3 regions of the Terribacillus jepli genome follow, and region 3 is predicted to be linked to each of the others. Evidence: predicted binding sites of a transcription regulator. Region 3 holds the regulator's gene; each other region holds the start of a gene.
What was found. The regulator LexA, encoded in region 3, represses DNA repair genes until DNA is damaged. The targets are predictions, from matches to a motif close to CGAACATATGTTCG.
Positions count from the first base shown of each region.

Region 1: the regulator LexA is predicted to act here: its motif matches at 2,509-2,522, upstream of AB1K91_RS18055 (YolD-like family protein).
Region 2: the regulator LexA is predicted to act here: its motif matches at 8,720-8,733, upstream of AB1K91_RS05405 (YhjD family protein).

Region 1 covers NZ_JBFEGH010000020.1:59,619-63,603, reverse strand. The annotation lists gene AB1K91_RS18070 (replication-relaxation family protein) at 68-670, opposite strand; gene AB1K91_RS18065 (FtsK/SpoIIIE domain-containing protein) at 594-1,781, opposite strand; gene AB1K91_RS18060 (hypothetical protein) at 2,044-2,376, opposite strand; gene AB1K91_RS18055 (YolD-like family protein) at 2,551-2,895, shown strand; gene AB1K91_RS18050 (N-acetylmuramoyl-L-alanine amidase) at 2,932-3,985, opposite strand, start outside.
Region 2 covers NZ_JBFEGH010000003.1:218,197-231,927, reverse strand. The annotation lists gene addA (helicase-exonuclease AddAB subunit AddA) at 1-3,687, opposite strand, end outside; gene addB (helicase-exonuclease AddAB subunit AddB) at 3,671-7,174, opposite strand; gene lepB (signal peptidase I) at 7,303-7,845, opposite strand; gene AB1K91_RS05410 (TVP38/TMEM64 family protein) at 7,903-8,550, opposite strand; gene AB1K91_RS05405 (YhjD family protein) at 8,752-9,141, shown strand; gene AB1K91_RS05400 (competence protein ComK) at 9,089-9,418, opposite strand; gene AB1K91_RS05395 (hypothetical protein) at 9,592-10,008, opposite strand; gene AB1K91_RS05390 (replication-relaxation family protein) at 10,022-10,576, opposite strand; gene AB1K91_RS05385 (FtsK/SpoIIIE domain-containing protein) at 10,545-11,855, opposite strand; gene AB1K91_RS05380 (YolD-like family protein) at 12,120-12,455, shown strand; gene AB1K91_RS05375 (peptidoglycan recognition protein family protein) at 12,748-13,731, opposite strand, start outside.
Region 3 covers NZ_JBFEGH010000004.1:235,058-248,788, reverse strand. The annotation lists gene AB1K91_RS07040 (alpha-glucosidase/alpha-galactosidase) at 1-42, shown strand, start outside; gene AB1K91_RS07035 (ABC transporter substrate-binding protein) at 147-1,394, shown strand; gene AB1K91_RS07030 (carbohydrate ABC transporter permease) at 1,467-2,372, shown strand; gene AB1K91_RS07025 (carbohydrate ABC transporter permease) at 2,372-3,202, shown strand; gene AB1K91_RS07020 (helix-turn-helix domain-containing protein) at 3,369-4,202, shown strand; gene lexA (transcriptional repressor LexA) at 4,561-5,190, opposite strand; gene AB1K91_RS07010 (YneB family resolvase-like protein) at 5,475-6,134, shown strand; gene AB1K91_RS07005 (DUF896 domain-containing protein) at 6,177-6,401, shown strand; gene tkt (transketolase) at 6,528-8,531, shown strand; gene sirA (sporulation inhibitor of replication protein SirA) at 8,687-9,085, shown strand; gene AB1K91_RS06990 (YneF family protein) at 9,129-9,350, shown strand; gene AB1K91_RS06985 (nucleotidyltransferase domain-containing protein) at 9,665-10,426, shown strand; partial or broken gene AB1K91_RS06980 (ABC transporter ATP-binding protein) at 10,679-11,414, shown strand; gene AB1K91_RS06975 (YndM family protein) at 11,612-12,025, shown strand; gene AB1K91_RS06970 (cytochrome c biogenesis CcdA family protein) at 12,110-12,805, shown strand; gene AB1K91_RS06965 (Na(+)/H(+) antiporter subunit B) at 12,860-13,333, shown strand; gene AB1K91_RS06960 (response regulator) at 13,308-13,667, shown strand; gene AB1K91_RS06955 (CcdC family protein) at 13,697-13,731, shown strand, end outside.

The sequences.
Region 1 (3,985 bases), on a different contig from region 3:
CATATCCCATCAAGCCCCATTCGGTAAATCCCGTATACCGTTCCTCCCTTTTTGGGAGAATCAAAATTTACAATATGATAACCCGCGCCGCACACCGAACGTCCTCCGCCATCTTCCGCAACATCATCGCACGCCCTTCCGTTATCGTCACGAAAATTATCTCCGGCGCTACTCGCCCATGCTGCCGATATGCCCGCTGAAGGTCCGCATATGTCCGGAGCTTCTCCCGGTTGACGCCCGCCTTTTGCTTGCGGTCGATTTCGATGACTCGGAGGTTTTCAGCCTGCGATATAGCATCCGGAATGATCGTACGTGGTCCGAATTTGAAGCCGGCCTCTATCCGCCAATCTTTCGGCTTCCCTAGCGCAAGCCAAGCGTCATTTCGGAGTAACGCATGCTCGATATGTCCACCCTTCCGTAACTCTTCGCCGATCATCGCAGCCCCTGCCGCAGTCAACCCGTACACCTTCGACTCACGCCGCCAGGACTTTACGTAACCGTCCGATTCCAGTCGCGCCAATATTCGGTTAGCATTCCGTTCGGCTCCGAGATCAATCGCAGCCTGCAGATGAGTTCGCGTGGCATATCCGAATCTAGATAAACGTAATAATATCTCCTCCTGGCGCGCTGTCCATTTTCGGCTGATCGTGCTTTGCGTTGCTGTTCGCATTTCTTTCGCCCCCTTTCCGTAATTTCAACCTGCGCCGCATCTCTTCATCCGACAAGTAATAACCCTGCGCCTCCACTCGCTCATGCGTCCGATAGATAAGCCGGCCGGGCATCGTTAACTTTTCGGCGCCGCTTTCGTCAATGGCTACGTTACTTGCGACCGATGTCGGTAGCCTAAACGTAATCTTTGCGTCGCTGTTCTGCTTAATCTGGCGGGGCAACGTATCGGCTGTCGGATATTGTGTCGCGTAGATCAATCGGTAGCCAAGCGCGCCCGCTACTCGTGTAATCTCCGAAAGTATCGCAAGGCATTCGTTCTTCGTCTGCTTCGTCGCTTTATCGTCCGATTTATCCGGCGTTAACTGTGCCGCCTCATCAACGAATATAAAGCGCCTGCGGGCGATATCTGTGTCGAGAATGTTAGCGTACCCCTTGCGCCTAAAAGCCCGTAAATCGCCGTTAAATTGCCGCTGTAACGCCGTCAATAATGCGCATGCTTCTTCGACGCTTGAGGCTACGCCGGCTACATTCGATAGCTGTTCCAGCTTGCCGAATTCCAGTCCGCCTTTCATATCGATCAGGTACAGCTCCGCATTGTCGGCGTGATTTTCCGTCAGCTGCGTAATCAGCGCCTTTAGGAATACCGTCTTACCCTGGCGTGTTGCTCCGGCGACTGTCATATGCGGAACCTTATCGAAGTCATGCGCGATAGGTCCGTCGAGTGTTTCGCCGATAGGGACTTTCCACTCCGCCATTTTCGGCGCTGCATAATACGGTAAGTTATCGGGCAAGCTACGCTCATAAAACCGAATGCTTATGCGCCCATTCTCCGACTTGACTGCGACAGGCCCTCCGCTAAAGGCCGCCGATATTGCTTCCGCAAGATTATCCGTCAATGTTAGGCCGAGTGGAATTACGTAGGAGTATTCGGTGTATTGTTCCGTCTTGGTCGATGGGCCTTCGATCGGCTGGCGCATATCCTTGCCGACCTGGCGCATGAAGCCGTTACGCCGAAAGATGATCCGCAGCTTGCGACGGCGACTCATCGGAAGATTAAATAGCGCAGTTACCGCCGAAGTCGTAAGCATGGCCGCGCCAATTTCGAAAAGCATGTTCTCCGCCTCCTTTTCGTTGTGATTCGCTATGCTTTCGCCTATGCCGTAGTATATGCCGTTAGATGTCCGCGGGTGAATAGTAAGCCGGAATATTCCGATTGGCTTAACAGCGCTGTTCGGCATACATAACGGAATATACTGCCAAGCCGCGACATTATCGTTATAATATCGCTATCGACTTCTCTTAATTATCTTACGTTTTTTCTTCGCAAAAATGACCACAAAAAAAGAGGCGAAGCAGCCGTAGCCACCTCGCCTTTTAATCGATCCATTCGATTTGCATCGGAACTTTACAACGGATACAATGCGCAGTATCCTGTTTCTTTCGTACATACCGTTTCTTGCCGCAATTCGGACATTCAATCTTCGCTTCATATATAAACGGATAAGCAAGCATCGCTAACGATCCGATCATTATCGGAATACCAACGATGGCGCCGATAATCGTAATTGTACAGATTAGTCCGATTATCATACCGAAGAACCCAACCGTAAACGATACGATATTTCCCGTAATCCTCGCCATGCCCGCCTTGACCTCCGACCGCCTTACTTTTACCGTTTCATATTGGAACCCCTCGCGACCTTGCATTTATTTTCCGCCCCTTTCGGATTTCCCGTTCCTTACCGTTTGTTATATTACGGTTATTATATCGTATTAGTTTCGTTAATCCTATATACCCATTGAATAAATATTCTAGCCGCGTTATAATCAATTCATACGCGAACATTAGTTCGCTAGACATTCGATTAGGAGGACGCCAATATGCCGAAACGAACAGACATACACGAACGAGGAACGATGAAGTGGACGTCGCTAATGATGCCGGAACATATCGCTATGTTGCAGAAGTCGATGGCGAAGCAGTACGATGTGCCGCAGCCTGTCTTATCGGAGGATCAACGCGAAGATATCGAGCGAATCCTGCGTGAAGCCTCCGAATATAAGTCGGAAGTTACCGTTACTTACTGGGGCAATAACCGCTTGCATACGTTGGTCGGCGTCATTGAGCGCCTGAACCCGAACATGCGTCGCATTGAGCTGCGTGATAAAGAAGACGACCTGAATTTCGTAGGCTTCTCGTTCATTACCGATATTGAAATTATGTAAAGGGGCCCGCCGATATGGCGAGCTTTTTTATTGCGCTTAAAACATTACGTTCCATGTCGCAGGGCCAACGATACCGTCCGCAGATAAACCTTTCCGCTTCTGATACGCTTTGACCGCTGATTCCGTGCCGGATCCGAAGATGCCGTCAGCTTTAACGTTTACCGCACGCTGTATCCTTTCGACGTCCTTACCTTTCGAGCCTTTTCGAATAAGCTTGCCCGGATAAGGAACGATGGCGCTTCCGGAGGCTTTCGTGGATGTCGAGGCCTTTTTCGCTGCAGTTGTCGACGCACTCTTCGTGCTTCCGGAAAGCTTCGCGAGTAATTGCGTATTTTGTGACGCCGTACCTTTATATCCTTTGATTCCGTATTGAGCCGCCAACTTCTCCCGATTAGAGAACGAAGAATTAACGCCGATCCGTTTCAAATAATCGACGATACCTTCGCCGCTCTTAGCTGCCGGATACTTGTTCGTAGATGGAGCGCTGCTAGTTTTAGCTGACGACGGTTTCGGCTTGCTTGTCGTTGTAGAAGTCGCCGTCTTAGTCGGAGCTGACGCCTTTACTTTAATTCCGAAGTATTCCGCCACGCCATCCGCAATAGCTTCGCCTTGCTTGCGAAGTACCGCATTGTCGCGCATCTTCTTAATATCGATATTCGAATCCATGTAGCCGCCTTCCGTAAGGATTGCCGGCATCTTCGTTTCGCGTACGATATGAAGGTTCGCTTTCTTCGTGCCACGATCACGCAAGCCCATCGCCGATACGATACGAGGATGTACGGCATTCGCTAGCTTCTCGGATTTCGGCTGACTTCCCGTATACGTGTACGTTTCGACGCCTGTCCAATCGCCCCATTTACCGGTATTAGCGTTATGGTGAACCGATACGTAAGCATCTGCGCCCCAGTTGTTCGCCTTATTCGTACGAGTCTTCAACGGTACGTCAGTCTTACCGGAAGCGTCGTCCGTACGTAGAACGGTGATTCCGTAATCTTTCATCTTCGCAATAGCTGCGTTGACTACCGTATTATTGAAGTTCCATTCGTACTCGCCTGCTGGTGTCCGCTTGCCTGGCGTAGATCCATTGCCG
Region 2 (13,731 bases), on a different contig from region 3:
ATACTTTTCCTTGACTGGCTTCTTCCAGATCCGTTCGATTGCTAGAGCATACAATTCGATCTGCACCCGGTATTTCTCTGTCAGGATCTCAGCTCTCCTGGTCGGATCATCTCCATATAGAGTATCTGTCTTGTAATCCAGCAGCACAAGTCCATCTTCCTCTACAATGATCTGATCGACTACCCCTTGCACGACAACCTTGTCAGAAGCTGCGCCGGTCCAGTCATTGTACAGTTCATTTGCCGGGAGTGCCAGTGTGAATGGCGTCTCCCGATAAAAGTGCTCAGCATGACGCAGACGATCCGCTATTGGAGAATCGAGGAAATCAAGGATTCGCTCCACATCGATTGATGCGACTGCCTCTTGCTGCAAGAATTCCTTTTCCACCAGTTCTTGCAGGTACTCTTCGAGCTTCTGCTTATCCCATTCCTTCCGGATATCCAGCTGCTGCATGACAGCATGAACTGCACTGCCTCGTTCAGCTGGCGTGAGTTCTTTTGCTTCCTGCAGGAAACGGGGCCTGCTTGCTATCGGAGCTCTTTTCTGAATCCGGTTCACCATTCGAATATCACTGTAGCTGTCCCGTATTTCCCGCTGCCGCTTGATTTCCGTCACTGTCTGTTTCGCTCGGAATCTTGTTGCCTCGGAATGCGCATATTGATAAGCCAGACGGTTCTCTACTTCTGTTTTCCAATCTGCATCCTCATTACCAGATTTCCAATCCGTGATACGCTGAAGCAGCTCTTGATTGGCTTCTTCCGCTTGCGCTTGTGGGATGAGATAATCTTTGCTTTCTTGGAGACGGATCCTCCATTTCGAACGGTCAGCTGTAATTTCAGCCGGCAGCTGCAAAGAAAGTTCCGCTGCCCTGAGCTCCATCGCTTGTTCATGCCGCAGCAGGGCCGGTGCGACCCAATCCATATAGGAGGTTGCTTCCAATCGGTAATGCGAAGGCAATACCCAGGATGGATGATCGGCAACCTGCCGCCATTTCTGAAGCTTCTTCTCCAAAGATGCAACATTGCCGACCATGACCAGTTTTTCCTTGGCACGAGTCAACGCAACATAAAGGACCCGCATCTCTTCGGCTAGTGATTCCCTTTGTTTCTCTGCCTTCAATGCGTGATAAATCAAGGTCGGATACATGAGCCGCTTCACTGGATCGATGTATTTACTGCCAAACCCTAGATCTTTATGCAGTAAATAGCGTTCCCTCAGATCTTGCTGATTGAATGTTTTATCCATTGCACCAGTGATGACGACAGGAAACTCAAGTCCTTTACTTTTATGGATGGTCATGATCCGGACAACATCTTCCTGTTCACCCAATGCCTTCGCAGCTCCCAGATCATCTCCGCGTTCTTCCATGCGCTCAATAAACTTCACGAAGCGGAAAAGTCCGCGGAATGATGTGTTTTCGTAATTACGCGCCCGATCATAAAGGGCACGCAGATTCGCTTGACGCTGCCTTCCGCCTGGTATGCCGCCTACAAAATCATAGTATCCCGTCTCGCGCATGATGGACCAAATCAACGCTGACAATGCTCCTTGTCTTGCTTCCATCCTCCAGGAGCGCAGCCACTCCATGAGCCGTTCAATTTTGACGGATATTGCGTCATTGGCAATCTTGGCATACGACCTGGCTGCTTCATAATAGCTGCTCCGCTGATCTGCCAATCTGATTTTGGCCAGATCATCTTCTTTCAGACCGATGATGGGTGAACGCAAAACAGCAGCGAATGGTATATCCTGCAGCGGATTATCGATAATCTTAAGCACACTCATCATTACTTTGATTTCGATAGCGTCAAGATAACCTGTCGAAAGCTCCGCATAAACCGGAATGCCTTGCTGCTTGAGTTCTTCCATGATGCTTGGCGCCCAAGTCATGGAACGCAGGAGGATGACAATATCCCGATATTGGATATCGCGCTGCTGCTGCGTGGCTTTATCGACAACTTGCATCGCCCCGTGGCCTTCATGACCGATCCATTGCTGAATCATACTGGCATATGCGCGACCTTCCAGCTGAGCTTTCTCCAAATCCTCCACCGTTTCCGTGTCGGTGTCGGCTTCTTCTGTTTCTTCCGTACCATCACGATCGATGATCACCAGCTCCACATCGGTATCATCATGCTTCAGTTCATCATACATTTTGTTCGCGTAGATTAACTCGGCTTCCTTCTCATACTGCATCTCTCCGACATCTTCGGAAAACAGCTGGCGAAAGATATAGTTCGCTCCATCCAGCACTTGCTGGCGGCTGCGGAAGTTGCTGGCCAAATCGATGCGCATGCCAGCATTTTCCGGATCGGAAAATGCCTTGTATTTATTCAGGAACAATGTCGGTTCAGCATGACGAAAGCGGTAGATACTTTGTTTGACATCCCCGACCATGAACATATTCCCGCTTCCCTTGCGATCGGAAATCAGTGTGACAAGCGTTTCCTGTACAAGGTTCGTATCCTGGTATTCGTCCAAAAGCAATTCTTTGAACCGGCTTTGATAACTTTCAGCAATGCTTGACGGAACGATTTTATCTGGTGTGCTGTCATCATCGATCAACACCTCCAAACAAAAATGCTCCAAATCAGAGAAATCGACCAATGCCCGTTCCCGTTTTTCCAATTGATAACGGCTGCGGAATTGCTTGACGAGCAAAGCCAGCTGCTGAATCGACGGATAAAGCTCGAGCATATCTGCCAAATAGACCTCCAGCTTCCGGGCAAACCAGTCCCCGGCAAGCTTCCCCCATCTCTTTTTATAGGAATCTCGCAGTGCCTTCGCCTGTGCTTTTTTCGTATCGTCACATTCGATCTTTTTACCCGGAAGTCTGCCGAATGATTGCTCTTTGATGAAATTCACAGCCTCATTCCAGCTGCCTCCGACAAGACTCTGCGCTTCAGCAATGAAATTCCTTTCCGCTTCGAAAGTTTCTGCATAATGATACGGGCCATCCGGCTCGCGTGTCAGTGCGAGTGCCTGATCGGCTTCCTGCAGCATGGCCTGCAGCTGATCATTCGCCTCCCGCTTCAATACTTGCAGCCAAGGAAGATCGTTTTCATCCTCCACCGCTGAAACATTATACAGCTCCGCCATTTCATCCAGCCATGCCTCCGGATACGGATTTTGGGTAGCAAAATCATATAATTTCAGAATCAGATCTTCTACTTCCAAGTCATTGCGGTCATTGCTGAAGCGATCGACTACGCCAAAGAAAGCCGCTTGCTCATCGCCTTCCTTGCCATACCATTCCTCGAGCAACTCGCCTATGACTTCCTGGCGAATCAAATCTGCTTCCAGATCATCTGCGATTCGGAAACCAGGATCCAAATCCAGTAAATACGCATATTTGCGCACGACATCCAGGCAGAACGAGTGCAGCGTGGAAATGGATGCGTGCTGCAACAAGGACAGCTGCTTGCGAAGGTGCTGGGAAGACGGATTTTCCTCCAGTGCTTTTTCAAGAGCCGACCCGATCCTGCTGCGCATCTCTTGTGCTGCTGCATTCGTAAACGTCACGACAAGCAGCTGATCGATGTCCACCGGATCCTCTTGATTGACAAGCTTCTGGATGATCCGTTCGACGAGGACAGCCGTCTTACCCGAACCCGCTGCTGCTGCTACCAAAATATCATGTCCTTTGGCATCGATGGCCAGCTGCTGTTCCTTAGTCCATTTCACCATGTCGTTCCACCTCCTTCTTGATGCTGTTCAATACTTCTTCATCCTTCATATCTTTAATTGTGCGGTATTTATTGCCGGCAAGCGAGGCATCGAATTGACAAACTGCCTTGAAATCGCAGAACGTGCACGCACTTTGATCATGGTGCCGATATGGATTCAAATGCACACCGCCATTGGTGATATCCAGTCCTGCCTGCTCCATCAAAAATCTAGTATGCTGCTGCAAGGCGCGGAAGGTATCTTGATCCGCTGTCTGGGAACCTGCTCGGAAGCCTCCGTCTTTTTTCAAACCTGCCGGGATGATTTTGCTCATACCTGATTCAAGCGATGTATCCATCATCCGGGCAACCGATTCCTGCTCCAGAAGCATGCCTTGCATTTTGAATTTCTTGAAAATCTCTTCTTCGATATCAACCTGTGATCTGCTTGATTGAGAGATCAGCGGATTATGCACATGGAAATACAGCACACCTGCAGGAGTAGCCTTGAGACCTAACCACTCTTCCGAATGTGACAGGACAACGTCCAGATAGGCGAGCATCTGAAGAGCCAGGCCATAGTAAACCTCCGTCAAATTCAGCGCTTTGCTGCTGGATTTATAGTCGATTATACGAAGGAACAGCTCTTCCTGATCGATCGCCTTGTCAACCCGGTCGATCCTCCCTCTCAATTGCACATCGTAGCCATTCGGCAATGTGATCTCAATCGGAGGCAGTGTTTTTTCCTCACCGAAATCGAGTTCAAGCCCTACAGGGGAGAACTTGCTCTGCCTTGCTTGCTCACTCAGTGTATAGGCAGCACGGGCAATGATCTCCTGGAGCTTCTGCTGGATATACTTGAACCGATTGGAGCTATGAAGGATTTGGTTCTGCAGCACAGGCGCAAGGTTCCCCATGGCCCGTTTCGCGTAACCTGCCGCATCATCCCGATTAAGCTGGGCATAATTCCTTCCTTCCAGCTGCACCCAATCGGTGATCTGCTTCAACGCCTCATGGAAAAGCTGCCCGATATCCGGGGCGTCCAGTTTATAAGTCCGCCTGTTTTCCAAACCGAGACTGTATTTGGCAAAATGCTGATACGAACACCGGTAGTATGTTTCCAAGCGTGAGACACTTGCTTTCACCTTTTTCGGGAAAAGCTGTTCCTTTGTCTCTTCTGCCAAGTCTTCTGTCTCATTTCGATAAAAGAGGCTTTGCAGAATCCTTCCTGTCAGTTCCTCCTCGCTTTCATGGCGAATGAACCAATTCAGCACGCTATCCCAGATCGGATGGACCGGATAGCTGCGCATTTTACGCGCAAGCTGTGTCGTAAGCGCCGATCGGCTCTGATCGATCGTCGCCACAAAACGTGCAGTTTCCAGACTATCTTCCGGATCCTGGAGCATACGTTCGTCACAACACCAAACGAATAGATCCTTCATGCGCTGCACGAGGTTAGACGCCATTTTTGCCTTTCCTTCCTGATCACTGATCGGATAGCTTACCCACAGCCGCTCACTTGCCGCTGTGAAAGCAAGGTACATATAAAAGCTTTCATCCAGCAGCTGACGTTTACCCCCAGCTGCAAGCTGCAAGCCGTACACTGCCAGCATTTCCCTATCCTCTTCACTGATGAGTCCGTCAGGCTTTGGCTTCATCGGCCACACACCTTCATTGACTCCTAGCAGGAACGCACATTTCAACCCGCTCACCTTGCTGTGATCGATCGTTCCGACAATCACCTGATCCAGACTGGGCGGGATATGGGCAAATTCCAGCGATTCGAATCCGGTCTCCATCGTGTGACGGAAAACTTGCAGGGAAACACGCTCCTGTCCGACTATCTCCACGGCTTCATCCAACAGCTGAAGCACTGCGTCCCAGACCTGATCTTGTTCCCTTGCTCTCTCCAATTCACCGCGCTCGTCGAAAATGACTTGCATCTCCTCAAGGCGCTGCGGAACTTTCAGCTGCTCCAGCCAATCATAGACTGCAATCGAGCGTTCACGGAATGTCTTGCCTTCCCGCAGCTTCCGATCGAATCTCTTCATCGCATCCGCCACTTGACGGCGATAATGATTGATCCGTTTTTGCGTTTCCCGTTCCTTATCAGTCTGCCGCGTCGCTTCAAAGCCGCGGAAGCGCTGGAAGATCCAATCTTCTTTTTGCAGCCAGCGATCCCTGGAGCGGATGCCGTATTCCAGGCAATAATTCTCCAATTCATCTATCGCTTCTTCTGTCAGCGGATAAGCTTCATCACTCGATGGGATGAAGCCGGTTTTCAAGACGCGGAACACAGCTTCATAACGCCAATTCCCATCGACGACTTCCATTCCGGAACGGATCAGTTCCAGCAGCGGATGGTGGATCATCGGCTTTTTCTGGTCGATGAATACCGGGATATGATAATCCGCAAACACGGTTTCGATCAGCTCATGGTATACATCAGCCTGTCTTAAAAGCAGCGCGATGTCCTGATAACGGTAGCCTTTCTCCCGTACAAGCGTGACGATTTCCTGCGCCACACCTTCGACCTCCGCCCTCGGGTGGACTGCCTGCGCCAGCGTGATCGGCACTTCTCCTTTCAATGATGGTGCCGGGCGTGTTTCCAAATGCTCCTCCAAATGCAAGAAGGCAGGATTATGACCGAAACGTCCATCCTCGGGACTCAGCTGCTCGATAGAGGTAATCGGCACATTTCGCTCCTGTGCTGTCTGTTTGATTTGCAGAAAGGTGTCATGTGTGCGTGCAAACAAATCAAGCTCATCGACATCCTGGCGGTTTGCCCCATCCAAAGTAAGCGTCACTGTCACTTGGTCCGCTTCTGTCATCAGTGCACCGATAACCTCCAGCTCCTGCGGGGTGAATTGATGGAAACCATCCAGATAGATCTCCGATCCTTTGACAGAACGCGACAGCGGGATTTTGGATGCCAATATATGCAGCTGATCCTCGCTGTCAATATATTTATCTCGTAAAAGCGCAGTCAGGCGATCGTAAATATAACTGATATCCTCCAGCTTATCCCGAAGCGTACGTTCAGGGGAATGCTGCTGTTGAAACTGCTCCATTTCCTGTATCTGGGCATGGAGAAGCTCCGGTGTAACACGATATCGCTTCAGCTCTGTGATCATGCTTTCCAGCTGCCCCATAAAACCATTCTTCTCGATTGCTTTTTGGAAGACATTCCAGTCGGATTTACGTTCCTCGGTGATTTTCCGGAGCATCATCTGGATACCGGTCGAGGTGATGAACTGCTTGGTCGCACCGCCTGTCTCCTGCAAAATATACCAAGCCAGCCGCGACAGGCTGTACACCTGTGCACGGATGCTGCCTTCCACACCTGTTTGCCTGATAAGCGCCTGTTCTTGCTGGAACGTCATCTGATCCGGAACGAGATAAAAAATATTCGGTCCCATTGGATCATCCTTCAATTTGGCTGCTATCTCATCCAGGCAGGCCCGGCTTTTCCCTGCTCCGGACCGACCGATGATAAAACGTACCCCCATGTTAAACTTCACTCCTGTCTCCCAAACTAGTAATCTTATTTTATCATGTTCCCCGGTTGAAAGGAAAACAGATACGCACATTTGTTCGCTTGCATATATTGGAAAAGCCCCTTATCCAAGATAAGGAGCTAAGCGCCAAGTCCGGATGCGGACATCGGCCAGAATTGGGCGTCAACTTTCCCGACTACCTGCTCGATCGGAATGAAACCGAATGAGCGGCTGTCCAGGCTGTCCCTGCGATTATCACCCATGACAAACAGCATTCCTTCCGGTACTGTTGTCCGCCCGGTGACATCTTCCAATGTAAAATCATACGTCAATTGGCCCTCGACATCATCGCGATAGTCCTCCAAATAATGTTCCGGCCTGTATTCCCCATTTACAAACAGCCTGTCATTTCTGACCTCCAGTGAATCGCCTGGCATTCCGATGACACGTTTCACGTAATCTTCATCTTCTGTAGCGTGGAACACAATGACATCGAAACGCTGGATACTGCTTGCATCATCCATGAACTTGTTCACCATCAAAAAATTGCCATCCTGCAAAGTCGGCTCCATCGACTCTCCTTCCACTCTGTAATCCGCAAAAATCAATTCTTTGAAACAGAAGAGCACAAGCACGATGCCGACAAGCAGGAAAACATGCTTCCAGCGTATTTTGTTTTTCATATGTGCTTTCCTCCGGTGTAGGTGTTTTGCAACACCTTTACCCCGGCTTGGATGGCTTTAATCCTTATCCGACCGCTCCATCTTCCCGTTTTTCTTTTTCAGCCTTCCCTCGACGTACTTTCCTATCATCCAAAACAGGATGATTGCCACAGCAACAATGACAGTCTTTATCGGATTTTCCGCAAATGACGTCAGGCTGTCCCCTACGAAAGCTATCGAGAAAATCATCAGTGCCTTCCCTAGGAATACAGCGAGCGCAAATTGCTGCAGACTGATTTTTGATAGCCCAGCGACGACATTGATGATAGCCGACGGGGAAAATGGGAAGCATAACAAAATGAATAGCGGGCCAAAACCATGACGATCCAGCCACTCTGTTATTCTCTTTACTTGCTTGTTGTGGCGCAACCAATTGATCATGCGTGTGTGGCGGTACCTTCGGATCAGCCAAAAGACCGTGATTGCCCCAAGTGACGTACCCACCCACGAATAAAGGAAGCCCCATAGCAGGCCATAAGCCACTGTATTCGTAAGTACGAATACAACAAGCGGCAGAAACGGCAGGAAAGCTTCCAAGTAAGGAAGCAATATGCCGGGTATAGGACCCAGATTTTCATATCGATCAAGCAGGGACTTGACATAATCGTCCCATGTTCCGTTGCGGAACATTTCCAGCAAATCGTTCCATCCAAAACCTAAGACCATCTAACCATTCTCCTATTCCCAGCAAAAAACATCTTTTTACCATTTTAAACAAAAAAGCCCGAGCCTGCAAAGTCCGACAGGATGACCCCTTCTTTTCCTGCATTTGGTTAGTAATTTATAAATTACCTGTACTATCCTGTTTTCACTTTGCATAGCAATAGGATATAATAGAACGCACGTTCGCGTTAGGAGGAAAGGCATATGCGTTGTCTTAGTGAGTCGGAATATAAGCTGGGATCCCGGTTTCTGTTTCTATCCATGGCCATTGTTGTCCTGCAGCAAGATATCCGGATTGTGGAAGAGGGAAAGCACAAGATAAAAGCGCATCTGTTACATACATTACAAGCAATGGAGAAAACCGCATTGGAGGAGCGCCGTCAGCTGCGCATCGAGCTCCGCCGGCACAATATGCAGATTGTAACGACGGAGAAAAACGACGCGTTCACCACCTTTTTGTTCATCACGAAGGAATGTGAGGAAAAGCGCAACTATTTCAACCCGGCTATACGGAAGAAAGTCGAGGCTATCCTGATGGAACTCACCCAAAAGGCTCCGCAATCTGATCCCCGCCATACTTCCACAAATGCCTGATTCGCTTATCCAGAAGAAAACGATACTGGGCAGTGCGCTGGACCTGATTCATCATCGATCCATACGACACGTCCAAGGTAAGTGTGTGGCCATTTTTGAAGGTAAGGTTTGTGCACTGATGGGCTGCGGCTTCGATCCGCTTGATGTGGGAATGTGAAATCCAAGAGCATGTATGGGAGAGCGGGGAGGAAGTAGGAAAGAAGTACATACCGCTGACGGGATCGATGGATATCGGGGCTTTATGCGTGATGCCGCAGATTTCATAGGCGAAAAACAAAGTTTTTCAATCTGTTTCAAACCATTGCGGTATTAGGGGATTTTAAGGGTTGTGGATATGTGTGTAACTCAAATTTATTCAATTAATATTAATGCGTTTATGGTCATATTATGGTCAATATGGTCACAAAACTTATTATTATTTTTATCCTCTCTTTACGGGAGGATATTTTTTTATGCCGCAATCGAATCCCCCACACTTTTCAATATATCCAAGAACAACGGCAGCATTCTGATCAAACAGTAACCAAGTCCAACACCTTGAATCCTACTCCAAGCTTTGTCAGCCTGACCAAACATAAAATAAAAGCAGTTGGCCAGGACCATGACGGAAGCCACGGGGAATGCAAGGCTGACGAGTATCTCCACCACTGGATCTAAGGCATGAGCTAATGTTTCGAGCGTTGCATCTGCTATATGAGTAGTTACTCCGCTAACAGGCACTACTTCAGTTGATGCATGAGCATGAGTGACAAAGGTAAACGGCACGACTACCGGAGCCGCCACCTTCGCCAATTTCTTCGCCCTGCTCTTCTTCACCGCCGGCTTTCTTTCCATAAACTCCCCGATAGCCATGCTGTGTGTTCTCATGATGTCTTACCTCCTATTGAATGTCTTGTTGAGTAAATGCTTTAAACGGCAGCCCTTCACAAGCTTGTGTCAGCTGCTTCCTTCTTAATTCTGTTGTCGTCAGCCACATCAGATTAGGTATTTGATCAACAACTTTCAAACCACGACTGTATAAGGCCTTGTACGTAGCAATCTTCTTTCGGTTATTAGCCATGCTTTGCTTTATATCCACTTCCAAAAAGGTCCAATGCCCTTTCCACTTGAACATGGCATCACAAATCACTTTATCCTTACCATCCGATATCTCTATCTCATTCTTCCATTGAACGGGACGGCCGGCGAATATAAAGAAGTCATTCCGGGCGATGCAATGGTCAGCAAAGTTACCCTTCTTCCGTACCTTCCTGCTGTCTACGTACTCCCTGCCTTCCTTATTCAGATAATAAATGGTTTGGAAGCCATCCCTGTATGAATTGAGATAGTCCTTCATCTTATTAAGGACAAAATTTGTATTTCGAACACTGCCCAGGCTGGCAAGCTTACTGATCTGGTCACGATTAAGAAAGTCGAGTTTCTTTAAAAGTAACAATATGTTCTCTTCTCTCTGGCTTAGGTTCCTCATGGTCCTTCTCCTTTTTGGCTACGATATTTATCTTTACGGCATCTTGTATGGCAGCTGCTGTAATAACTGGAGTCTGGACGATGATGCTATTGTCTGCTGTCTGATATATGGCCCTTCCTTTTACTTGTGGCAGCTTTTCTGCACCTTCATTGTCGAGCGCAACCCGGCTGGCTGTGCCGTTCTGCACCCGGAAGCATATTTTTGTATCGCTGTTCTGCTTACACTGGCGAGGAATAACGTCACCAGTAGGGTATTGAGTAGCAAGTATCTGACGGAAGCCCAGACCGGCTCCCAATCGCGCTATCTGGCTCATGTATGTTTGGCATTCTTCCTTAATTTTCTTTTCTGCTGCCGTGACTGCTTCCGATGGATTCAGCTCCCCAGCTTCATCGATGATGATAAAATATCGTTCCGGTATGCCGGCTTCCTGGACATTCTTTTTCCCTTTGTTCCGAAGTCTTTCCTGCACGCTTCGCATCTTCTGGTATGCTTGTTTAAGCGTTACTAAAGCTTCTTCCGGCTCGTATGCGATGCTTTCAGTCTGACGGATATTCTCATAGTCGCACAGCTCTACACCGCCCTTAAGATCGATTAGATAGAAGTGAACGTGCTCGGGTTTTGTGGTCAGTAAGCTAGATATTATCCCATTGATGTAATTGGACTTGCCGTAGCGTGTAGCCCCACCTAAAACAATGTGAGGGGTCGTCTCGAAATCATGTAGCAAGTATTCATTCTTCTGCCGGGTAATGCCGACCGGTACCTTCCACCCTTCCCCTGCTGCATATGGGACATTTGTCGGCATCGGTTGATTGTACACTCGAATAATCAACGCTCCATCATAAGACAACTCTATCTCTTTCCTGGCTGACAGCTGCTTATGGAACAAGTTTTGCAGATTTCGAATGATATTCCGGTCGATTTTAAGCTCCTTGAGTGCTTTCAGATCAGACAAGTTTAGCTTGATTCTACGGCGATTCAGTCCATCTTCCAGGACAGCTTGCTTTGCTGCAAAATCATTGAATGAGCGACCCAACGGGATACGATAGCGATACTCAATTCCCCAGTTGTACTTTTTCTTTTTCAATAGCTGCGTTGTGTAATGCTTACCGGCATGCTGCACATTTAGCCCGGCCAGCGTGAAAATCTTCTGGATCTTATCCGAATCATTGCTCGTTTCCGACTGCCGGAATTTAGCGTACAAAGCGACACCGCCAAAGCATACCATGGTGATACCTTCGAATAACATCGCCCCACTCCTTCCTCGCGCCACCACCTGTTATCTTATGGAATAAGAGTTGCAGCAATCGAGATAATAGAAACAGTCTGTACTTCGCTTGATGTTGTTGTATCAGGCTTTTTCCTGAACGAGCTGGTGGGCTGGCAATGAAATTGGATATAGTTTAGGATACGAATCTGGAAATTGTCCTATTACATGAAATTTTAATGGGACTAGATTTATTTTTTCTTGGGGATTATAATAGGAACAAATGTTCTTATAGGGGTGGACAAAATGGACATACATGAGCGTGGTACGAAGAAATGGACTGCATTGATGATGCCGGAGCATATCGGAATGATACAGGCTATGGTCGGGAGAATGTTCCATGAAGATATGCCGATCATAGCTGAGGATAAGCAAGAAGATATGCAGGTGGACATTGAATGCGCTGTAAAGTATGACAAGGAAATCAGGGTTACATACCATGATGGAAAGTACATTGATACTGTGGTAGGTCGAATAGCATCGGTAAACCATCAGCAGAGACGACTGGAAATGCTGGTGCCAGAAGAATATGGATTGGTTTATATCCCTTATAACAAGTTAGTGGATACGGAGATATTATGAGGACATACTTATAGAGTAAGACTCCGCAAACACAGAAAAAAGCCCCTTTCCAATTACGGAGAGGGGCTTTTGATTTTATATGTACCAGGGGTCGTAACTTGACCTTGCAGGTGCGCCCCTAACACTGTTCATTCATCTACTTGTTCGCGACCAAGCAAATAAACTAGCAAGATAACTACGCAGGATGGACGGGATCAGCGCCACTTACAACCTGTTCCCCGTAGAAGTTGTCTTAATTATAACACCTCGGATAAAATATGTAAATTCCCTCCAATTAAGGAGGGGCTTTTTATTAGAACATCATATTCCAAGTATCAGGTCCAACAATACCATCAGCAGATAAGCCTTTTCGCTTCTGATAAGCTTTGACAGCTGCTTCTGTCCCGCTTCCGAATATACCGTCAGCTTTTACTTTAACAGCCCGCTGAATGCGCTCCACATCTTTACCCCTGGAGCCTTTCCGAATCAGTTTACCTGGATAAGGAACGATGGCCGAACCAGATGCCTTACTGGTCGTTTTCTTTGCTGCTGGCTTCTTGTAAGAATTAAGAGCCTTTGCAGACGCTGGACCATAGATTCCATCAACTGTGATGCCGGCCGCTTTCTGCAATGACTTGACTGCCGCAACAGTTTCATCGCCGTAATGACCATCTGTACCGTATTTAGGAAGAGAGAAACCTTTGGCAATCAATTTCTCCTGAAGATCCTTGACTGCTTCTCCTCTGCTACCTTTACGCAACACTTTCTCCGGATTCGAAGCCACAGCAGTTGCTGTCTTGGTCGGCTGCTTGATTTTAACGTTTGCATCGCCTTCCCATGCATTTACGTAAGTCTTAACGTCTGCGATGAACTCCGCCCATGTTATGCCGTTCGGGTTTAGCCAGCTTTCAGGATCTGTACGACGCTCGGGATCAAGCGTTTTATGAGCGACAATGCGACTGGTGCTTATACCAAACTTCTTACATAGATAAGCGTTGTACCAAACATATCGATCATATGCTTTAGCGAAATTCCCAGTCCGGCAAAGTTCGATGCCAATAGCATCATCATTGGCATCATCGCCGAACATCTGGTTATCAATAGGCTTTTGGTATTGAACATGATAGGCAACCTCATCCAGTGGAATAATCTCTAAGATAGTGTCAGCGTCGATGAATGTATGCGCAGATGCAGCAATCTTGGTTCCTTGGAAATATCGGTAATGAGCTTCAGCATCAGCGCTGTTATTAGCTGTTTCGTGATCTACAATGAAGCTCGGCTTACCTCCAGTCAACTT
Region 3 (13,731 bases):
CTTCCGGCTTATATTTCAGAAAAAGGAACAGTCAGACTTTGAGCAATTGAAAGTCTGGCGTTTTCTCTAAATAAAATGTAAGCGCTTAACCATTTGCGTGGAAAGCAGTGCCCAGCTGTCATTAAAAACAAAAGGCGAGGGATATCATGAAAAAAAGAATGGTACTCATTGCACTTTCTATATCTGCCATCTTTTTGCTTGCTGCTTGTGGAAATAGTGCAAGCGGAGATGGAGAAGTCAAGCTGACGCTCATGTCAACAGCAACCAATCAGGAAGATCAAAAGATTTTCAAAGAAATCGTTGCGGATTTTGAAGAAGAAAATCCCGATATAGATATTGAAGATAGCTATCCAACCGATGGATATGAAGAGATGGCGCGGGTGAAAATGGCGGCTAATGACATGCCGGATTTATTTGATACACATGGCTGGGCTAAAACCCGTTACGCGGAATATACCGTGGATTTAAGTGACATGGAGTGGACAGCCAACTTGGATGAAGCGATGAAGAGCCTTTTGACGGACGATTCCGGAAAACTGCATGCTTTTCCTATCAATCAAGCACTGGATGGGCTGACATACAATAAGAACGTTCTTGATGAATACGGAGTGGAGCCGCCGGAAACATTTGATGGATTCATGAAAGCCCTGGAGACGATAAAAGAAAAGAGCAAGGGAGAGGTAATACCTTTTTGGCTAGGGGGATCGGACAAAAGCCAATTCGGGCAATATTTTGATCAGTTTGCCACACCGCTATTGATCACGTCACCGTCAAACAGTCATGGTGATGCATTGCTCGATGGATCGTTCGACTGGTCTTCCTATACCTTTTTACCGGAAAAGCTGAAGGAAATGAATGATAAAGAGCTTCTCAATAAAGATGCTGTCACCGCACAAACTACACAGGCTGCAGAGCTGCTGGCCCAAAACAAGGTGGCTTTTACAATGATGAGCGGATCAATCGGACGTGAAGTCACAGCGCTCAATCCAGAGGTGCAGATCGGTACGATGCCAGTGCCGGCAATCTATGAGGATGATCAGCCGAGCTGGATTGGCGGGGAGCGGTTCACTTTGGCTGTTTCGAAGAATTCAGAGCACAAGGAAGAAGCCAAGAAATTCATTGCATATATTGCCCAGCCGGATGTAGCGAAGAAATTTGCAGAAGGTACCTCGCTCCCGGATGCCTTGACCAATGTGGATGCAGAGAATTATTTTGCGGATTTTTATTCGCAATATGAAGGAACCCGGATCGAGCCGTATTTTGATCGAGCTTATCTGCCAAGCGGAATGTGGGATCCAATGGGAGCGACAGGCCAGGAGCTCGTATCTGGAGCTATGTCGCCTAAGCAAGTGTCCGAGAAGATGAGTGAAGAATATGAGCGCTTAGTAAAATGAATCAATGGCAACTCAGGAGGAGCTTTTTTGCTCCTTCTGTTTAAATAAGAGGAGATGATGATAATGGCCAAAATGCTATCATCGGACGCAGAACCAAAGAGGTTGACGAAACGACGGAGGGAATCATCCCTTTGGTGGATGTATCTTCCGAGTGTCCTGTTAGTCTTTCTTTTTATTATCTATCCATTTTTCGATGGCATCCGTATTTCCCTGACCAATTGGAATGGCTTTTCCCAAATGTACGATTATGTTGGGTTTGAGCAGTACAAGCGCATGTTTGAAGATCCCGACACTTGGCTAGTTGTGAAAAATACGCTGCTATACGGTATCGGCAGCACCATTTTGCAGAATATCATCGGGCTCGGATACGCCTTATTGCTGAATCAAACTTTAAAAATCAGATCCCTGACTCGGACAATCATTTATCTGCCTGTCATTATCAGTCCGATCGTGATGGGCTACATTTGGTACTTTTTCTTCGCTTATCAGGGTGGTGCTCTGAATGATATTATTTCGTGGCTCGGAATGGAGCCGGTGAATGCACTGGGTAATCCTGATTTGAATCCTTTTATCATCGTTTTCGTCAATACATTTCAATTTGTCGGTGTTGCCATGATAATCTATCTTGCCGGTTTACAAAGTATCTCAAAAGATTATTATGAAGCAGCTAATATCGATGGCGCATCGAGTTGGTCCAAATTCAAGAATATTACGCTCCCGCTGCTGATGCCGGCAATCACAATCAACATCGTCATCAATATCATCGGTGGTTTGAAACTATTCGATGTCATCGTTTCCTTGACGAATGGGGGACCAGGCAATGCATCCCAATCGATGTCCACATTCATGTATTCCCTTTACTTTGCCCGTCAGGATGCGGGTTATGCGGCTACACAAGGGGTTTTGATGGCAGTCATCATACTTGTTCTGAGCATGGCAGCCCTAATCTACTTTAAACGAAAAGAGGTTGAAGCGTGATGAACCAGATATCAAAGCGGGCAAAATGGCTTTCAACTGGTGTGGCATTGCTCATCACACTTTGTCATGTGGTTCCTTACTATATTTTAATAACGACGTCCCTGAAGCGTGCAGGTGATTTTTCTTCGAAATGGCTGCTCCCGGATTACTTCAGCCTGGAGAACTTCACACTTGCCTGGGAAGAAGCCAATTTGTCAACTGCGTTCATGAATACATTCATCATCACAATAGCTGCAGCGGCAATGCTGATCATTTTCGGTTCTCTTGCTGCATATGCCTTGGCAAGACGCCAGACAAAACTGAACAAATATGTTTATATGCTATTTGTGGCAGTAATGGTGATCCCGCCGCTTACTGCGCTTGTCCCTTTGTATCAGCTTGTCGTGGACGCTGGCTTGATGAATACACGACTTGTTGCCATATTGAACAATGTCGCGGCTTTCTTGCCATTGACCATTTTCTTGTATGCGGGTTTTATCCGTTCGACGATACCGAAAGAATTAGAAGAAGCAGCCAGGATGGATGGGGCGAGCACGATTGGTGTATTCTTCCGGGTAGTATTTCCGTTATTGAAGCCAATCACGGCGACCGTACTGATTTTGTCTTGCGTATACATCTGGAATGATTACCAGTTCGCGATTTTCTTCCTGCAGGATTCCGATATGCATACGCTGACGGTTGCACTTTCCAGTTTCTTTGGTCAAAATACAAGCCAGTTGGGCCTTGTCGGTGCGGCAGCACTCGTTGCATCTTTGCCGATGGTCATCTTGTTTTTGCTCTTGCAGCGTTTCTTCATTGAAGGATTAGCAGCTGGAAGTGTCAAAGGTTAAGTAATAGTGGAGATGGAGTTGAAAAAGCGACCAATTGTTATACCGGTCGTTTTTTTGTGTACGCTGATATAAACTGAAGGTTAAGGGGGAGATAATCATCCATACAAGTCAAAGAGATAAGATAGAAGGTTATGGTGTCTATGGCTTTCATTTTCAGGATGCGGGAATGGACGAAACAGCAAACATTTTCTTGCTCGGCAGAGATAAAAAAAGCCCGGATATGAGCTATGATTGGGATGGATTGAAAAGACAGGATATTGGCACGTATGTATTTCAGTACACGTTATCAGGCACGGGAAATCTTGAGATTGATGGGAAATGTTATTCGTTAAAAGCAGGGGAAGCATTTCTTGTTGAAATTCCGAGTGAGCATCGTTATTATCTCCCAAAGGACAGTGATGGATGGGAATTCATCTTCATTACCTTGGTTGGCCGCAAAGCAATGGAATGCTGGCGTTATATCTTAGAAAATAACGGTCCCGTCCTGAAAATTTCTCCAGAATCAAAACTGATTCAGCTATTGTTGGGAATATACCAGGATACGATCGAGAATAAAATTACAGATAGTTATCTAGCATCCGCCAGCGCTTATGAATATATCATGGAGTGTTATCGATTTGTAAGAGACATGGAAAATCATAAGAAAGATCTTTCTGATCAAATTACAAAAACCTTATCTTATATGCAGTCACATTATGCTGAGCCCCTTACATTGAGTGATATCGCTGCAGTATCAGGTTATTCCAAATATTACTTAGTCAAGCATTTTCAAGAGCAGCTTGATACAACACCAATCAAATATCTCACTAAAATAAGGGTTCAAAAAGCGGTTGATTTGCTTATGACAACAAGATTATCCATCACAGAGATTGCTGATAGGGTAGGGTATTCAAACGCAAATTATTTTAATAAAGTTTTTCGGAAAGCAGTCGGTATGGCTGCGGGTGAATTCAGGAAAAGAAAGAACCCAGCCAAGATTGATCATTTAATAACGGATTGATAAGTTTGCCTTGCTTAACGCAAGAAACTAAAAAAGAAACCCATCATTCAAAAGAGGAGCTTGCCGCATAGGCAAGCTCTTATTTCCTCACTGTACTTAACGTTCTTTAAGATAATAATCGTCCATACTGTGTTGTTCCCTGCGGTAACTCCTAGTATATCCGCATTTGCATGAATCAGTAACACTATCAATCTTATGACGGCCTCGTATTTTGCACACAAGCTTGTAAAATAGCTTCACGATTCCACCCGCTTTCTAGCTTTTGGTAAAAGCATATTCTAATATACCCAAAAAATGTGTCGAAAGAAGGCGGAAAGTGTGTAAATTCTATGAAAAAAAATCGGCAGATGCCGATTTTTTATTGAATGGATCGATATAAACCGATTACTTTTCCAAGAATGCTAACATTATCCAGGATGATAGGTTCCATCGTACTGTTCTCCGGCTGCAGGCGGATCTGGTTCTCTTCCTTGAAGAACCGCTTCACCGTCGCTTCATTGTCCTCTGTCATCGCTACGACGATTTCACCGTTTTGAGCTGTCTGCTGTTGTTTGACGATGACCATGTCCCCATCCAGAATGCCGGCTTCGATCATACTCTCCCCGACAATGACTAGAACGAAAATATTGTCATCCGGACCGACCAGATGGCTTGGTACCGGTACGTATTCTTCGATATTCTCTACGGCGGTGATTGGAATACCTGCCGTCACTTTCCCGATGACCGGCGCATAATTTGCCTCGCCGCGGGGGATTTCAGTCTGTTCTTCGTTATCTAATGATAGGACCTCGATGGCACGCGGTTTGGTAGGGTCGCGCCGAATCAGCCCTTTTTTCTCCAGTCTGGAAAGATGGCCATGTACCGTGGAGCTGGATGCCAGGCCGACTGCCTCCCCAATTTCCCTGACGGATGGCGGGTAGCCTTTATCGAGTACCTGTTCCTTTATGTATGCTAGAATCGCTTCCTGTCTTTTCGATAGTTTCATCATGTATCGAACACCCCGTGCATATATTTTTATTACATACAGTATACCATGACAGATTTCAATATACAAACATCCGTTCGAAAAAAAGCCTTGACTAGAACCTATGTTCGTATATAATGGAATTAACAAAGAGAACGCACGTTCTTAAAACGCGGAGGGGTCTACCATGTTCAAAAAACTAGCGAAATCAGATCTATTCTATTATGTGCTTTTCGGCTTCACGCTTTTCTTCTTATACTTTACACTCATTATGAGTGTCTAATTAGCTGAAGTGAGAGGGTACATCAATGAAAGCAGTCATCTATTGCAGAGTCAGTACAGAAAAGGACGAGCAGGCAAGTTCCATTGAGCGACAGCGTGAAGAGCTCATGAGTCTTGCTGCTTCTTCCGACATAGAGGTCATCGATATCGTAGAAGAGAGACAGAGCGGTTATGAAATCGAACGGCCGGGTATCTTTCGCATGCTGGATCTATTTACAGCAGGTGAAGCAGATTGCCTTCTTATCCAGGATGAAACAAGACTCGGCAGAGGGAATACCAAAATTGCATTATTCCATCACCTGCAAAAGCTTGAGGTCAAAGTCTATACGTTGAGTCAGCATGGCGAATTCCAGCTTTCTGAATCGGATGGTATGGTGCTCCAGATTGTCGGTATTGTCGAGGAGTACCAGAGGAAAATTCATAATATGAAGATAAAACGGGGCATGAGACGGGCGATTGAAGCGGGCTATGATCCGAGTAAGAATTTGAGCAACCAGCAGGCGGCACCGGGCAGGGAGAGGATTGACTTTCCGATCCAAGAGGTGGTCAGGCTGCGAAACAACAAGCTCACTTTCCAGGAAATCAGCTCTGTTCTTCGCGGTATGGGGTTCCGTGTATCGAAGGCAACCGTACATAGGAGGTATCAGGAATATCTTTCGCTTGAATCGGAGGACATCAGCAGGTAACATAGTGTGTATGAACTTTAATGCTTAAAGGAGCATACACAAATGATATCCAAAGAAAAATTGGCGCGCATCAACGCGTTGGCACATAAAGCGAAAACAGAAGGACTTAGCCTTGGCGAACAGAAAGAGCAGAAGGAACTTAGACAGGAATATTTGAAGAATGTCCGCTCTTCGTTCAAGAACCAATTCAAGACGATGACGATCATCGATCCGGAAGGAAACGATGTTACACCGGATAAAGTGAAGAAAATGCGGGACGATAAATAAGAAGGGGAGGCTGGCTTCATGCTCAGCCATTCCCTTCTTTTTCTATGTATAAATCCTTGTCTATCAGAGCATTTCGGTATAGGATGAACAAGAGTACATAATTTGCTAGATGAAAGGGATGTTCACATGGTTCAGACAACAGAATTGCTTTCAATCAATACAATTCGTACGTTATCGATCGATGCAATCGAAGCAGCTAATTCCGGCCATCCAGGTATGCCGATGGGTGCTGCACCGATGGCGTATACGCTTTTCACCGATTTCATGGCTCACAATCCGAAGAATTCCCACTGGTTCAACCGGGATCGTTTCGTTTTGTCTGCCGGACATGGTTCCATGCTCTTGTATTCCCTCTTGCATTTATCTGGATACAAAGTATCCATCGATGATTTGAAATCATTCCGTCAATTCGGCTCCCGTACACCAGGTCATCCGGAAGTCCATCATACGGATGGTGTCGAGGCAACAACTGGTCCGCTGGGACAAGGTATCGCGATGGCTACCGGTATGGCAATGGCTGAAGCGCATCTTGCAGCGAAGTATAATAAAGAGGGCTTCCCGGTTGTGGATCACTACACATATGCCATTTGCGGTGATGGTGACTTGATGGAAGGTATTTCCCATGAGACAGCATCACTTGCGGGCCATCTTGGCTTGGACAAGCTGATCGTCCTGTATGATTCAAATGATATCTCGCTCGATGGCGATCTTCATCACAGTTTCTCTGAGAATGTGGAAGACCGCTTCAAAGCATACGGCTGGCAAGTGATTCGTGTCGAGGAAGGCACGAATGTGGATGCAATTCGTGAAGCTATCAAAGAAGCGAAAGCGAATACAACACAGCCTACTTTGATTGAAGTGAAAACTGTCATTGGTTACGGCTCTCCGAACAAGTCAGCGAAAAGTGCTTCGCATGGTGCGCCGCTGGGTGTTGATGAAGTAAAACTTACGAAGGAATATTATAAGTGGGAACATGAAGACTTCCACGTCCCGGAAGAGGTTTATGCAGATTTCGAAGAGAAAGTAGTCAAAAATGGCGCCGAAGCTGAAAGTGCCTGGAACGAGCTATTTGCGAAGTATGAAGAAGCGCATCCTGAGCTTGCAAGAGAACTGTCTGCTGCAATCAAAGGTGAACTTCCGGAAGGATGGGCGGATGCGCTTCCGACGTACGAGGAAGGCAAAGATGCAATTGCCACTCGTTCTGCTTCCGGAAAGGTATTGAATGCCATTGCCGATACTGTGCCAGCTTTGTTTGGCGGAAGTGCCGACCTTGCTGGTTCCAACAAGACGCTCTTAGCGAAGGAAGAGAACTTCTCCAAATCGAACTACAGCGGCCGCAATATCTGGTTCGGTGTGCGTGAATTCGCGATGGGCGCTGCTTTGAACGGTATGGCGCTTCACGGCGGTCTGAAGGTGTACGGCGGTACATTCTTCGTCTTCAGTGATTACTTGCGCCCGGCTATCCGTCTGTCTGCTTTAATGGGAACACCTGTGACATACGTATTGACTCATGATAGCATCGCAGTCGGAGAAGACGGACCGACACACGAGCCGATCGAACAGCTGGCATCACTGCGTGCAATGCCTGGCTTGAGCGTTGTCCGTCCAGCCGATGGCAATGAAACACAGGCTGCATGGAGACTGGCAATTGAATCGGAAAAAGTTCCAACGGCGCTAGTTCTTACGCGTCAGGATCTTCCTACACTGCCATCTACGCAGCAAGCGGCGTATGAAGGCGTGAAGAAGGGTGCATACGTTGTCAGCCCAGCGCAAAAAGAAACGGCGGATGTATTGCTTCTTGCAAGCGGATCGGAAGTACAGCTCGCTGTACGTGCGCAAGCAGCACTTCGTGAGCAGAACATCGATGCTTCCGTCGTCAGCATGCCATCATGGGATCGCTTCGAACTGCAAGAGCAGTCCTATAAAGATAGCATCCTGCCGCCTGCAGTGAAGAAACGCGTCGGTATCGAAATGGCTTCGCCGCTTGGATGGGAAAGATATGTCGGCCTTGACGGCAAAGTCATCGGCATCAACACATTCGGTGCGTCCGGCAACGGCGATAAATTGATCGAAGCATTCGGCTTCACCGTCGATAATGTCATTGAACAAGTGAAATCTATATTGGATTAATGGAAATACCGGTCACGCCAGTGACCGGTATTTTCTTTTACGACAATTTTCGAGTAAAGCTCTGCATCTTCGTGTCTCTTTGCTACAAGTTCCGAGGGATTAAGTAATGCTGTCTCACGTATACTATTCTTTCAAAGGAGAAGGGGGACAAGTTTATGAAAGAGTACTTTGTCTATTGGGTGAAACATGAGATCTACTTCCGCTATTTTTATAAATCGGATATCCTCTATCGCTTTTTCCTCTCCAGCCAGGTGGAGAAAACCGCATATGTACAGGAGCAGCTGGACTATATTACAAATGATTTTCCTCCTAATGCATCACTGCAGCAAGCATTCCATCAGGATGAAAATGTTCACATTGAGGCTGAACGGCACTGCCTTCGTGTCATTTGCGACTCTTTGACGACAGCTGAAGAAACCATCTTTTCGGAACTCCGCCACTTCGATTCATCCTTTTTCATCATCGAACCTGCTGCCAACAACTGCGGATGGATCGCACCAATCATAAAAAATGACCTGCAATCACGGGTTCATCTATTGTATTCTTCCTTTTGATTGTCTATACTAGATTAGAGATATTTTGAAGGAGGAAGCCAATATGAGTCCGATCTGGGTCGTACTTATAGCACTGGCTACATTGATTATCGGCGTAGCACTTGGATTTTTCATCGCCAGAAGATACATGATGAACTATCTGAAGAAAAACCCGCCAATTAATGAACAGATGCTTCGTACAATGATGATGCAAATGGGTCAAAAACCATCACAAAAGAAAATCAACCAAATGATGCGCGCAATGAATAACCAACAAGGTAAATAAGCAATTATTTCTATATAGCTTTGACGTTTCACGTTGGCGATATGGCATTGCAAAAAAAGGGATTTGATGGCTGCAATTGTTTTATTAAATCCGGGAACCACTTTTTCTGTTGAGAGACTTAGCAGGGAGGGTGGTTTTTTTGTTGATGGAGGACTAATACATAGTTGATTGGTGTGGCATATTAAATAATTGAGTGTGTGGTTTTCTAGGGGTAAATTGTATAGTTTATCTCAGAGCCGACATTCAAACAGTCACTACATGTTTTAGAATTGGATAAAATATAACTATCTATTTGTTGAGTATAGGGAGGAAATATGAAACCCATCCATTACGAATGGCTTGAAGAGAGAACGATCATCCTGGCTCCAACAGGCAGCTACGCTTATGGGACAAATACGGAAGAATCGGATAAGGATTATAAAGGTGTGTGCATTCCGCCTGTAAGCTATTACTTGGGTTTGGAATCATTCAATGAATACAATAGTAGCGGCGGCAAGAATTTTAAGAATACCAAAGATGTTGTTGATATTAACATTATACATATTACCAAGTTTGTAAAAGATGCCATGACTGGTGTACCAAATAACATGGAGATCCTGTTTTTAAGGAGAGAACAGTATTTGAAAGTGACTGCTTTAGGACAGCGGTTAATTGATAATCGGCATCTATTCCTTTCCAAAGCAATTCAAAGGAAGTTTGGAGGTTATGCTAACGCGCAAATTCAACAGCTTAAGCAAAGGAACAAAAGTCGATCCGGCAGAATGGATTTGATCCAACAGTATGGATATGACACGAAATTCTTTATGCACAGCGTTAGGCTGCTGACTAGCGCCATTGAAATCCTGGAGACAGGAGATTTCAGTACATATAGGCCGAATCGTAATTTATTGCTCGACTGCAGAAATGGCAAATACACATTTAACGAAGCTGTGGAACTTGTAGCGGCGTTAGACATCGAACTTAAGAAGGCCGCGGAGCGTTCAACATTGCCTGAGAAACCGGATTATCATGCGATCAATGAGCTCTTAGTAAGCATAAATACTGCGGCAATTGTGCAAAAGCACGAAGAAAGATAAAACCAGAAGAGATCATTTGCACGCAGATTATAATTTTTATCTAGATTAAACCGATGCTGTATTTTCATAGCTTTATTAGTGTACGTTCGCTATTTAGCACTGTAATGCGGATTTACATATACAGATTAATAAAATCAGTAACCACTTTTCTATTTATATGGTAGGAAGAGTGGTTTTTTGTTGGAGGAAGATGGAAAATCATCGGCTCTCAATAGAATCTATATTATACAAGATTGACGAATGCCGAGCAAAAAGATTAAAGGAGAAGTTAAATTCGAAAATGTCCAATTCGGTTATGATAAAAACATGCCTGTATTGCGAAACTTTACCTTGCAAGCCAATCCTGGACAAATGATTGCATTAGTAGGACCCACAGGAGCTGGGAAGACGACTATCATTAATTTACTGACGCGATTTTACGATATTCAATCTGGCAAGATTCTGCTCGATGGAGAAGATATACAACAGACCGACAAGCAATTTCTGCGGCGGCAGATTGGTTTGGTCTTACAAGATGCTTATGTATTCACTGGTACGATTCGTGAAAACATCCGCTATGGTCGGTTAGATGCTACAGATGAAGAAGTCGACCATGCCGGCGAAATTAGCCATGGCTGACGCTTTCATTAGAAAATTTCCAGAGGGCTATGAAACACAATTAAGCGGTGATGGCAGTAACTTAACCCAAGGACAAAAACAGCTTCTGACGATTGCGCGTGCTATATTAGCAGATCCTTCAATTCTTATATTGGATGAAGCGACAAGCAGTGTTGGCACGAGAAAAGAATTGCGAATACAAGCGGCTTTGAAAACTTTGATGAAAGGAGGGACCAGTTTTGTCATTGCTCATCGCTTAAGCACGATCCAAGACGCTGATTTAATTGTCGTTTTGAACAATGGTGAAATCACGGAGCACGGGACACACTTCGAATTATTAAAGAGAAAGGGACTCTATTCCCAGCTTTATCAGAATCAGATGGCAAACCAGTTATGTAACTCAGACTGTGCGATGAATATGAGCTCAACCTTTCGATCCCATCACAAATTACAAGAGTCGCTTACTTCAAAGAATAAGCGGCTTTTTTTCATGCATGAAATATGAAACAGCAGCCATACTAAAATAGAGTAGGTTTACTTCTTTGATAATCAAGGAATTGGAACATAAATAAGAAGGAGTGATAAGAAATGAAACATGTGAAAGCACTTGTGATCAAATTCATCATGATTTTAGCTGTTTTATGGATTGTTTTCACCCTTATGTTTAATACGGAATTCAGTGATACGCTGCTTATGAGTGTAGTTTTGACGATAGCTGCTTATGTAATTGGTGACTTATTAATCCTGAGCAGGGCGGGTGACCGAAGTAAGCCAGATGGCGATTTTAAGAAGCGGAATACAATTGCCACGGTTAGTGATGCTATTCTGACATTCATCGTTCTTTGGGCATTAGGAGAGGCATTGCTAAATCCTGATGACAATGTTGTGTTGGCATCCTTGATCTCAACAGTTGTAATTGGAATAGGTGAGTGGTTCTTCCATCGTTATGTCAATAATCAAGTAATAGAGGACCATAATGCTCAAACTGTTGGCATGTCTTGAACTGTGCTATAGTGTAAAATAAGCTAATAGAAGGAATCCTGTGTCGCGGGGTTCCTTTTGCTTGTCGATATTGGGGGGATGCTCATGGAAGTAACAATACTGCTGGCGGTAACTGCTGGATTCCTTTCTTTTCTTTCACCATGTGTTCTGCCTCTTTATCCGGCATTTCTGTCTTATTTGGCAGGTGTCAATCCAGGCTCATCTGCAAAAAAATCGCATGCTTCCGGATGGTTTCTGCATACAATTTTCTTCCTTATTGGCTTTTCGTCGATCTTTTTACTGCTTGGCTACAGCGCACTAGCTTTATCTGGATGGCTTTTTGCATATCAATCATACATACGAGTTATTGGTGGAATAATTTTGATTCTAATGGGTGCAGTGCAGATAGGGTTGCTTGGAGGAAGATGGCAGACGTCTAAAACCTTGCTTCGTTTTAAAAACAGGCCTCCTGGATATGCTGGTTCGTTCCTGATTGGGCTTTCCTTCGCGATGGGGTGGACGCCTTGTACAGGTCCAATCTTAGCGGGCATCATGACTAGCGCTGCTCTGCAGCCGCTTGGAGCCGTCCCGCTTATGGCAGCTTATGTACTGGGCTTCAGTATTCCTTTCTTTTTCTGGGGATTCTTCGGATCTCGATTGCAGAGATTAAAAAGAACCGGGAAGATCCTGCATGAAATAAGTGGTTATTTCCTGATTCTTATCGGTATTTTGCTTTTATTCGATCTTACGACAAGGATAACAGCTTATCTTGCAGGTTTTTTCTCTTTTTACGGTTTTTAAATCGTGAAAAAAGCTGTGAAGTAGTTTAGAATATGTAGGGAAAGGGTGTCGATTGTGGAATTTTCACCGAATAATCTAATTTTCAAAACAACAACCGTGCTCATTTCTTTCTTGTTGCTCGGGTTTTCGGTCTATCTGTTTTTTTCGGGCCACAATTCGCCGGGTGGTGGATTCATCGGAGGACTTGGAACTGCTGCTGCTTTGGTTCTCATGTATATGGCATACGGTTTCAAGACAGTCAGCAAGGTTCTGCCGATCAATTATCGTGTGCTGACGGTGACAGGTGTGCTGATTGCCATCTTGACCAGTGCTGGATCATTCCTATTCGGACAGCCATTCCTGAGTCATACATTCACGTATATCCACTTGCCGGTACTAGGGGAGCTGGAATTGGCTACAGCGACACTTTTTGATCTAGGGGTTTATCTTACAGTAGTCGGAATCGCCCTGACGATCATCCTGTCCATCGCACAAGATCGTTCAAGCAGTGAGGAGAATGCAAGTGGCAAAGATATTGATAGTAGATGATGCGAAATTCATGCGGAAGACGTTGCGGGGTCTGCTTACAGAGAACAATCATGAGATTGTCGGAGAGGCTGCGGATGGACATGAGGCAGTATCTCAGTTCCGTGACACGCAACCTGATATCGTGCTCATGGATATCACGATGCCGCATATGGATGGGCTTGCAGCTCTGAAGGAGATCATCGGGATTGATCCGGAAGCTAAAGTGATCATGTGCTCTGCAATGGGGCAGCAGCGCATTGTCATGCAGGCTATCGAACTTGGTGCAAAGGATTTTATTACGAAGCCTTTCGAGGACGCCCGCGTAATTGAAACAGTGGAGCGTATCCTCGCTTAAAGAAATGTAAATCGAAAGAAGGTAAGGGTATGACATTACCTGTTATCATCAGTACCATCCTGGT